DNA from 3 places in the Mycoplana sp. BE70 genome. Region 1 is predicted to be linked to each of the others. Evidence: predicted binding sites of a transcription regulator. Region 1 holds the regulator's gene; each other region holds the start of a gene.
What was found. The regulator LexA, encoded in region 1, represses DNA repair genes until DNA is damaged. The targets are predictions, from matches to a motif close to TGTTCNNNNTGTGTTCNG.
Positions count from the first base shown of each region.

Region 2: the regulator LexA is predicted to act here: its motif matches at 1,312-1,329, upstream of J2Y48_RS21470 (DNA polymerase IV).
Region 3: the regulator LexA is predicted to act here: its motif matches at 1,343-1,360, upstream of J2Y48_RS12615 (sel1 repeat family protein).

Region 1 covers NZ_JAVDTM010000009.1:147,092-150,364, reverse strand. The annotation lists gene J2Y48_RS17750 (ComEC/Rec2 family competence protein) at 1-907, shown strand, start outside; gene lexA (transcriptional repressor LexA) at 888-1,598, opposite strand; gene J2Y48_RS17740 (YMGG-like glycine zipper-containing protein) at 1,808-2,065, opposite strand; gene J2Y48_RS17735 (AI-2E family transporter) at 2,338-3,273, opposite strand, start outside.
Region 2 covers NZ_JAVDTM010000013.1:113,048-116,320, forward strand. The annotation lists gene J2Y48_RS21455 (response regulator) at 1-85, opposite strand, end outside; gene J2Y48_RS21460 (DUF3572 domain-containing protein) at 228-524, shown strand; gene J2Y48_RS21465 (hypothetical protein) at 542-1,180, shown strand; gene J2Y48_RS21470 (DNA polymerase IV) at 1,333-2,619, shown strand; gene J2Y48_RS21475 (L,D-transpeptidase family protein) at 2,734-3,273, shown strand, end outside.
Region 3 covers NZ_JAVDTM010000006.1:98,296-101,568, reverse strand. The annotation lists gene J2Y48_RS12620 (pyridoxal phosphate-dependent aminotransferase) at 1-789, shown strand, start outside; gene J2Y48_RS12615 (sel1 repeat family protein) at 883-1,152, opposite strand; gene J2Y48_RS12610 (glutathione S-transferase N-terminal domain-containing protein) at 1,708-2,409, opposite strand; gene J2Y48_RS12605 (hypothetical protein) at 2,606-2,773, shown strand; gene J2Y48_RS12600 (hypothetical protein) at 2,799-2,978, shown strand; gene J2Y48_RS12595 (YnfA family protein) at 3,057-3,273, shown strand, end outside.

The DNA.
Region 1 (3,273 bases):
GGCCAATTGGGTTGCCGGCTGGGGCGGAGAGGTGGTCACCGGCAGATTGCCCCCCGCTGGCATTCGCGCTCATTGCTGCAGGTGGCGGGTTCATCTGCCTGCTTCGCACCCGTCTCGCGCTCATCGGCCTTCTACCACTCGTCTTCGGTGTGGCCATTGTGGCCGTCCGTCCATCGGATGCGCCGCCCGAGCTTCTCGTATCGGAGGACGGCCGGCTGGTGGCGCTCGTCACGCGGGGGAGGCCGCCACGAATCGGTCGAAACCGCCCGATTTCATCTACGATCAATGGCGTCGCGCCCTTCGCATCGAAAGCCATCGTTCGCCATTGTACCTGACCGATGAAGATGCCGCGCAACGGGCGCCCGCGGTCGGAGGTGCCGCGGGTATCGATCGCGCGCAGGACTCTGCGGACCGAGCAGCACCAGTAGCGAGCCTGGATGCGCGACAGCGCAGGAGCGCGGAACGGGAGCTTGACCCTGCTGCGATGGCGCGTGCGCGCGATGACATGCGTACAGCGTTCGCCACAGCCGCCAACGAAAAGCGATTCGTCTGCCGCCGCAGGGCGTGGTGCGCCGGTGCTGCGCCGGCCGGTTGGCGTGTCCTCGCGGTCGAGGACCCGGCCTTTCTCGGAACGGCCTGCGACAGTGCCGATCTCGTGGTCGTGCCACGAGACCTTCGAATGGAAACCTGCCGTTCCGGGGCCCAACTCGTTTCGGCGCGCAGCCTGCGCCGCACCGGCGCCCTTGAAATAACGCCGCAGACATTCGATCCGACTGGCCGCGCAAGTTACAGCGTCCGCAACGCGGTCACGACACTTCACCGCCCCTGGAGCCGGCACCGCCTGTACGACTGGCGGACAAACACATATCTCGACCTAGAAGACGCGGTCAGTGATAACGGCGGATGAGGCCGACCAGTTTGCCTTGAATCTTCACTCGGTCGGGGCCGAAGATGCGGGTCTCGTAGGCGGGATTGGCGGCTTCCAAGGCGATGGAGGCGCCCTTGCGGCGGAAGCGCTTCAGCGTCGCCTCCTCGTCGTCGACGAGAGCCACGACGATCTCTCCCGGGTTGGCGGAGTTGGTGTTGCGGATGATGACGGTATCTCCGTCGAGGATCCCGGCCTCGATCATCGAGTCGCCCTTGACTTCAAGCGCATAATGCTCGCCAGCGCCGAGCATCTCCATGGGAACCGCGATGTCATGGGTGTTGTTCTGGATAGCCGAGATCGGCACGCCGGCGGCGATGCGCCCCATGACCGGAACCGAAGCCGACCCGTCCGCGGCCGCGGGCTTGGCCGGGGAGGGCGCCGTCGCCGGCTTGCCAAGGCTTCCTTCGATGACGGACGGGGAAAAGCCGCGCCGCGCCTTCAGGCTCGGCGAATAGGCCTCGGGCAGCTTGATCACCTCGAGCGCGCGTGCCCGATTGGGCAGCCGGCGGATAAAGCCGCGCTCCTCGAGGGCTGTGATCAACCGGTGAATGCCCGACTTCGAGGCGAGATCGAGCGCATCCTTCATCTCGTCGAATGACGGCGGAATGCCGGTCTCCTTCATCCGCTCGTGGATGAACAGGAGCAGTTCCTGTTGTTTGCGGGTCAGCATGGCTCGTCACCCAGAATCGTGAAACAAATCCAGAACAGACACTATCTGTTCCATATGTGTTCCGCAAGGGGGCAAATTTCAATCAAGGGTGCAGGCGCTCGTTCGAGATTTCCAACCGTGATCCCGGCGGGAACTTCCATTATTCGGGAAAAGACCTCGTGAAGGACAAGGTCTTTTCCAGTTCAACAGCGACAGGGCCGGTGAGGCTGTTATGGGCACGCGGCGACGTAGCGGCGGCCGTAACGGTCGCGGTAGTAGCAACGACCAGGCTGTCCGGCCACATGGCCGATGACGGCGCCGGAAACACCGCCGATGGCGGCTCCGACGGCGGCGCCGCGGACGTCATTGGTGATGGCGCCGCCGATCACGGCGCCGGTGGCTGCGCCGATGCCGGCGCCCCTCTCGGTTGGCGTGCAGCCGACCGCTGCGAGCCCGGCCAGAACGAGCACTAGGGAAATCTTGGTCATGTCCATTCCTTCCTCTCTCGTTGATTTTCTTGCCTGTCGTAGTCTTGTCCATCCGAACGAACGGTCAAGTGTAATCCGGTTTTTCGGCCAGGTACAACCGCTCGTGGCGCGGCGGCCCAGGCAGGCTATTGGTGCTGTCTCTTCTCAACCGGCGGCCGGCAAGTACGGGGCAAAAAGCCCGCTTTTCCGATTTTGTGCTGACACTACGATTGTTGATCGGCGTTATAGTTCCCGCGGTGAGCTAGTATCCGCTGCCATTCCGGTCAGGCGGCTCAAGTCCTGTCGCGGCGGTCCAAAGCGGCAACAGCTTCATCATTCACGGTACTGGACAGGAGCACGGCGATCCAGCGGGTCGCCGGCACCTGTGCTGCGTATTCGATGAGGCAAATCAGGATGGGAACGCCAATGAAGGCACCCGGAAGACCCCACATGAAACTCCAAAAGAACACGGAGAAAATCACGGCGAACGGTGAAATCGCGAGCGAAGCACCGGTCAGCCGTGGCTCCAGGTAGCTGCCGATGACAAATTGGATAAGGTTCAGTCCGACGAAGACGAACACTGCGGATTGCCACGAATCGAACTGGGCAATCGCAAACATGGTGGGGAAGACCGTCGCCACGAATGGCCCGAGGAAAGGAATGTAATTGAGGGCGAACGCGATCGCTCCCCAGGCCGCAGCCAACTCAAGACCAACGAACCGGGCGAATATCCAAACGACCAACCCCGTCAGGATACTGGCAAACGTACGCACGGCCATGAAGCGTCGAAGCTTGGCACCGATCCTTCTGTTCGCCGCCAGAATCCGCGCACCGTGCGGTTGGACGCTCGGCAACAGCAGGCGTCGCTTGACGTCCTCCACTTCCAGAAGGCCGAGCATGACGGATATGAAGATCACCAGCGTGAAACCGGCGAAACTGTTCATGCGTCCGGCGACCCCTTGCAGCAATCCGACGAGCGCGCCGACGTTGAACCGCTCTGCCAACGGGCCGGCGACCGCCACACCATGCTCTTCCAGCCATTGGGCCCAATCAAGGTAGATCGTCTGAAAACGGCCGGCGTTGAGGAACAGCCAATGCCCGAGGACACCCAGCCCCCAGGCAATCGATGACCCCACGGAGACCACTGCGATGATCGTCACGGTCAGCGCTATGAGCAGCGCAAGCAGCCGCGGCATCACCGTCTGGAGGGCGGCCTGGACCGGCCATAT
Region 2 (3,273 bases), on a different contig from region 1:
TCGTATAACCGGACGCCTCGATGAGGTCCCGGAAGAGCTTCATGTTAAGCTCGTTGTCCTCGACTATCATCACCTGTTTCGGCATTACACGTCCTTGCCCCTCACTCCAGCTTTGCAACGCCCCCGAGAGAGATATAAGTTGCCGCAATGCCGAATTCACCCAGCACAATCCTTGCGAAGATAGCGGCATTTGGTTGACCAAAAGGTAACTTTTCCGGGAAATTGCCATGCAAAGCCAAAAAGATACATCGGCCCAGGCCGCCGAATCGACGGCGATCGCAGTCCTCGCCTGGCTGGCCGCTGAACCGGAACTTTTGTCCCGCTTCCTGGCCTTGACCGGTGTCGACCCCTCGGACGTGCGCGCCGCGGCAACCAACCGCGGTTTCCTTGCCGGGCTTGTCGACTTTCTCATGGGCCACGAGCCGACATTGATGGCTTTCTGCGAGGCGACCGGAACGAAACCGGAGCAAGTGGTGCGCGCACACGCCAGCCTCAGCGGTGGCGGCCACGACAGCGGCTGGTGATGGCCAGGGACCCCGTCATGCTCGACCACATTCGCCTTGGCGACAGGCCGCTGCTCGTCTGCGATATCGATGAGGTCGTGCTCGAATACCTTTCGCCGTTCGGCGCCTTCCTGCGGAGCCACGGCCACGACCTGCTGCCACGCTCCTTCCGGCTGCACGGCAACATCATCGACAGCGCAACCGGCGAGGCCGCCCTCGATGCGGTCGTCGATGCGCTGCAGGAGGATTTTTTCGCCACGCAAGAAGCCTGGCAGATGCCGGCCGCCCTTGCCGTCGAAACGGTTCTGGCCCTTGGCCGCGATGCCGACGTCGTGTTCCTGACCGCCATGCCGCCCCGCCATGTCGCGGCGCGCCGGCGCCTGCTCGACCGTATCGGCCTCGCCTTTCCCATGGTGGCGACGGAGGAGGCGAAAGGCCCCGTCGTCCACGCCCTGCACGGCGCCCGAACCCTGCCGCTCGCATTCATCGACGACATCCACTTCAATCATCTGTCCGTCCAGCAAAGCGCCCCCGAGGCGCTGCTCGTGCGGTTGATGGCCAACGAGGCGTTCCGCGCGATGGCACCCGACCCGGGCGCGAACGTCCTGCGCGCGACCGACTGGAGCCACGCCGCGCGGCTGATCCGCAGCCACTTCGCAAAACCGGCAGGCGGGTGATGCGAGTGCCGGGCCGCGCCGCCGAGCACGCGCTCGGAAATAGCCACGACTGCCCTCCTCCAATCTCATGCAATGCTGCTGGGTTCAAACGCGGCTCTTGAGACTCATCAACCTGGAAGCTAATCTGCGGCCGTTCAACCTTTGTTCTCGACATGCAGCAAGCAGAGACGCATCATCCTGGTTTTTGTCGCGATTGCCTCGCCGGGCAGCCGCCAACGCAACGCCGTTGCCAAAAGTGCGGCAGCCCCCGCCTCGTTTATCATGACGAGCTCTACGCCCTGACGCTCGCCCACATCGATTGCGATGCCTTCTATGCCTCGATCGAGAAGCGGGACAATCCCGAGCTTGTCGACAAGCCGGTGATCATCGGCGGCGGAAAACGCGGTGTCGTCTCCACCGCCTGCTACGTCGCCCGCATCCACGGCGTTCGGTCGGCGATGCCGATGTTCAAGGCGCTGGAAGCCTGCCCGCAGGCGGTCGTGATCAAGCCGGACATGGAGAAGTATGTTCGTGTCGGCCGCGAGGTCAGGACGCTGATGCAGGAACTGACGCCACTCGTGCAGCCGTTATCGATCGACGAGGCCTTTCTCGAACTCAAGGGCACCGAGCGGCTGCACCACGATCCGCCGGCCCGCGTGCTCGCCCGCTTCGCCCAGCGGGTGGAACGCGAGATCGGCATCACGATCTCGATTGGTCTGTCCTACTGCAAGTTCCTCGCCAAGGTCGCCTCCGACCTGCAGAAGCCGCGCGGCTTCTCCGTCATCGGCCGGGCCGAGGCGATCGAGTTCCTGCGAGCGAAATCCGTTCGCCTGATCTGGGGTGTCGGCAAGGCGTTCGCCGAGACGCTCGAGCGCGACGGCATCCGCGAGATCGGTCAACTCCAGACGATCGAGGAAAACGAGTTGATGCGACGCTACGGTATCATGGGCAAGCGGCTCTACCACCTCTCGCGCGGGCAGGACGACCGGGAGGTCCACCTGAACGATGCGGCCAAGAGCGTCTCTTCTGAAACGACCTTCTTCGACGACATCTCCGCCCAGGACGATCTCGTCACACACCTGCGCCGACTGAGCGAACAGGTGGCGGTCCGCCTGCGCAAGGCCGACATCGCCGGTCACACGGTCGTCCTGAAACTCAAGACCGCCGACTTCAAGAGCCGCACGCGCAACCGCAAGCTCGAAGACCCGACGATGCTCGCCGACCGGATCTTCCGCATCGGCATGGAATTGCTGAAGAAGGAAGTCGACGGCACCAAGTTTCGCCTGATCGGCATCGGCGTCACCGACCTCTGCGATCCGCAGCGCGCCGACCCGCCCGATCTCGTCGACCCGGCCGCCAGCCGGCGCGCCGCCGCCGAGGCGGCGATGAACTCCTTGCGCGACAAGTTCGGCAAGACGAGCGTCGAAACGGGTTACACCTTCGGCAAGGACCGCCGGTAACGATACGCGGCAGTTTTGCTTGCGCGGCGGCGACAATCGGCAATCATATAGGCTTCCTTAAAGGTGAGGCGGTAGCCTCGGCATATCCCCAGTATCGCGTAAGGGACGGGACTCATGCTTTTGCGCCTCGCCACCGGGATCGGAATCCTCGCCCTGACAGCCACCACCGCGCTCGCCGCAGCGATCGAAGGGCCACTGCAGGTCATCGTTTCGAGGGACCAGCAGACGCTGAAGGTCTACGACGGCGACAGGATGGTGGCGAGCACGAGCATCTCCAGCGGCATGCCCGGATTTACCACGCCGACGGGCATCTTCTCGATTCTGGAGAAGAAACCGATGCACTACTCCAACATCTATGACGAGGCGCCGATGCCTTTCATGCAGCGGCTGACCTGGTCGGGCATCGCCTTGCATGCGTCGGATCATGTACCCGATTACCCCGCCTCTCATGGCTGTGTCCGCATACCCGGCAAGTTCGCAAGGGAGCTCTTCAGGATGACTCGCCTCGGCGGCCATGTTCTGGTTGCGGGCCGCGAGGTCGAACCCCGGCCGATCGAGCATCCGGCCCTGGCCCTGCTCAGTTCAGCACACCATTCCTCCGACACGGCGCTGCTGTCGGGTGTGACGCTGCGAACAGCAATACCTGAGACCTCG
Region 3 (3,273 bases), on a different contig from region 1:
GTCGTGACATCGCTCGGCGGCTATCCGACGTTCAACTACCATGTCAACGGCTACGGCGGGCGGCTCGTCACCGTTCCCTACGTCAACGACCGGGAAGATCTCGACGGACTGCTCGCGGCGGCCAAGCGCGAGGACGCGCCGCTCGTCTATTTTGCCAATCCGGACAATCCGATGGGAAGCTGGTGGGACGCCGACAGCGTCGTCGCCTTCGCCCGGGCGCTGCCGGAGCGCAGCCTACTGATCCTCGACGAAGCCTATTGCGAGACGGCGCCGGCCGGATCGACGCCGGCGATCGAAGCGCTGATCGGCCAGCCGAACGTGCTGCGGATGCGGACGTTTTCCAAGGCCTATGGGCTGGCAGGGGCGCGCGTGGGGTATGCGATCGGCACGATCGGCAACGCCCAAGCGTTCGACAAGATCCGCAACCATTTCGGCATGCCGCGGATTTCGACGGCGGCGGCGCTCGCCGCGCTCGCCGATCAGACCTATCTGCGCGACGTCCTCGGCCGCATCGCCGCCGCGCGAGACCGGATCGCGGGACTAGCCACGCAGAACGGCCTGCGCCCCCTGCCCTCCGCCACGAATTTCGTCGCGATCGACTGCGGTCGCAACGGCGCGCATGCCCGCGCGCTCGTCGACGGACTGATGGAGCACGGCGTCTTTATTCGCATGCCCGGTGTCGCGCCGCTGAACCGCTGCATCCGCGTCAGCGTCGGCCCGGAGGCGGAGATGGCTCTGCTGGAAGACGTCCTGCCGAAGGTCTTGCGGACGGTGGGGAGCAATCGGTAGGCAGCAGGGTATCGTTGTTGGACAGCGATGCCTATTGCAAGGTTCTTGTAGGTTGATTTTCCTACTGCCTACCGGCCTGATTGCCCCTTGATATCAGTGCGTCGTCATCCAGTCGCGGGCGGCGCGAAGCGCCAGCGCCAGATCGGTCTTGGTCATCGTCGCGGCGAGGTCGGCCCGCAGCTCGGCAGCCCGATCACAACCCCTGATGGCGGCGATGTTTAGCCACTTGTGGGCCGCGATCAGGTCGACGTTGCAGCCGCGACCCGTTGCGTACATCAGCCCCATGTCGCAGAACGTGTCGGCGCGGGTGTCGCCGCCCATCATGGCGGCCATTTCGGCGTTCTGGATATCGTAGCGTGCCATTGTCGTTTGTCCCTGTCCTGTTGTCTTCTTCTTGTATCGCCCTGTTTTTCAAGCCTTTCGAGGGCCTACCGTCTTCTGCGGCATGTGCTCCCCGAAGGTTTTTCCGGCCGGTTGTTTCCCGTGCTCGTCTTATGGCTCCACTATGCCAGCGCCCTTTCAATAGGCGCTTAAAATGCATGATTAATTTGAGACGAACAAAGTTCAAACAGTTGGTAAACTTGGGTTTTCGTTAAGCATCGCATCCGCTGGAATGCCGCGGATTTGCTTCAAAATTTACGCATTCTTCAACTTGCGATTTCAACCATTCGCTAACCACGGAAAACGGTCGCGAAGTTTCGACCGAGCGAAAAGTGGTTGTTCCGCCCTCAGGCAGACGGCGCAAAACCCACAACGGCGCGTCGCCAGTCGGCCTGTCCATCTTCTCGTCACACCGGCCTTGAGCCGGTGTCCAGCCGCGCCGCTTCTGCGGCGCGAAAGGTGCTTCTCTCGCGCAAGGATGCGCGACGTGATGCCGGATCGAGGTCCGGCATCACGGGGTCTGGCGACGCGGCGCCCTTACCTCGCCCGCTGGCCGAACAGGATCTTCTGCGCTTCCTTGTCGTCGGCGAGGCTCGCCTGGCGCTCCCGTTCCTCCTTGCCGACCTCGATGCCGCGCTGCACCGCGGGACGGGCGAGAACGGCCTCGAACCAGCGTTTCAGGTGCGGGAAGTCCTCCAGCTTCTGGCCCTGGTTCTCGTAGGGACGCACCCAGCCGATGCAGGCCATGTCGGCGATCGAGTAGTCGCCGGCGAGGTACTCGTGTTCCGCCAACCGCTTGTTCATCACGCCGTAGAGACGGTTGACCTCGTTGGTGTAGCGGTTGATGCCGTACTCGATCTTCTCGGGCGCATACTGGCGGAAATGGTGCGCCTGTCCGGCCATCGGGCCAAGTCCGCCCATCTGCCAGAACAGCCATTCCTCCACCTGCACGCGGGCCCGCTCCTCGGTCGGATAGAATTTTCCGTACTTGCGGCCGAGATACTGCAGGATGGCACCGGATTCGAACACCGAGATCGGCTCGCCGCCCGGCCCGTCGGGATCGACGATCGCCGGCATGCGGTTGTTGGGCGCGATCTTCAGGAAGTCGGGCGCGAACTGCTCCCCCTTGCCGATGTTGACGTACTTCACCTCGTAGGGAACGCCCAGTTCCTCCAGCATGATGGTGATCTTGAAGCCGTTCGGGGTCGGCCAGTAGTAAAGCTCGATTGGTCTGGTCATCCGGTTCTCCATTCGATGTCACAATGAGTTAGCCACGACCGCGCCCGGCTTCAAGGCGCGCCGTCGGCCAAACCAGCCATCCTTTCCTCGACATCGCTCATCGCTTTCTGAACGCCAGATGAACCGCCCTCTCAGGACGCATTCAGTCGCGCCATGCGAGAAAGGCACAACGGAAAGACAATCTTAGGGACGAATAATGGAAATCCTGGCCCGCCGACTGACGATCATAACGCTTCTGATGACCGTTTTTGCGATCTCGGTCGCTGCCGCCGTCGAAACCGATGCGCGCCGCCACGACCAGAACAAGCGGTACGGCACTGCGAGCGCCTGCTCGATCCCGACCATTTGCCATCGCGCCCTCTAACCTGGCCGCAGCAAGGACGCCCGCCATGCCGATCGCGCTTTTCGCCAGCCTCGCCGTCAGCCTGCGCATCCTCGTTCTCACCGCACTGATGGTCGCGCCGCTCGCGGCCGTGACCTACGCGGCCCACAACGGCAGCCTCGGCGCCGGCAAGCAGGGCGCCGGGCTCGTGCTGTTCGTCACGCTGCAGCGACAGGCGATGAGCTGAACCTGCCCGACGTTTGACCGTCAATTTCCGTTTCTCGAGTTTTGCGCTATGCCATGGGCTCCTTCGACCGGAGCCCGCATGAAATCCATTCTGATCTACGGCGCCGCCGCCCTTGCGGAAATCGCCGGCTGCTTTTCCTTCTGGGCCTGGTTGCGGCTGGAGAAATCGTCGCTCTGGCTTATCCCCGGCATGGTATCGCTCGCGGCCTTCGCCTGGCTGCTGACGCTGATCGATTCGAGCGCGGCCGGCCGCGCCTACGCCGCCTACGGCGGGATCTATATCACGGCGTCCCTCA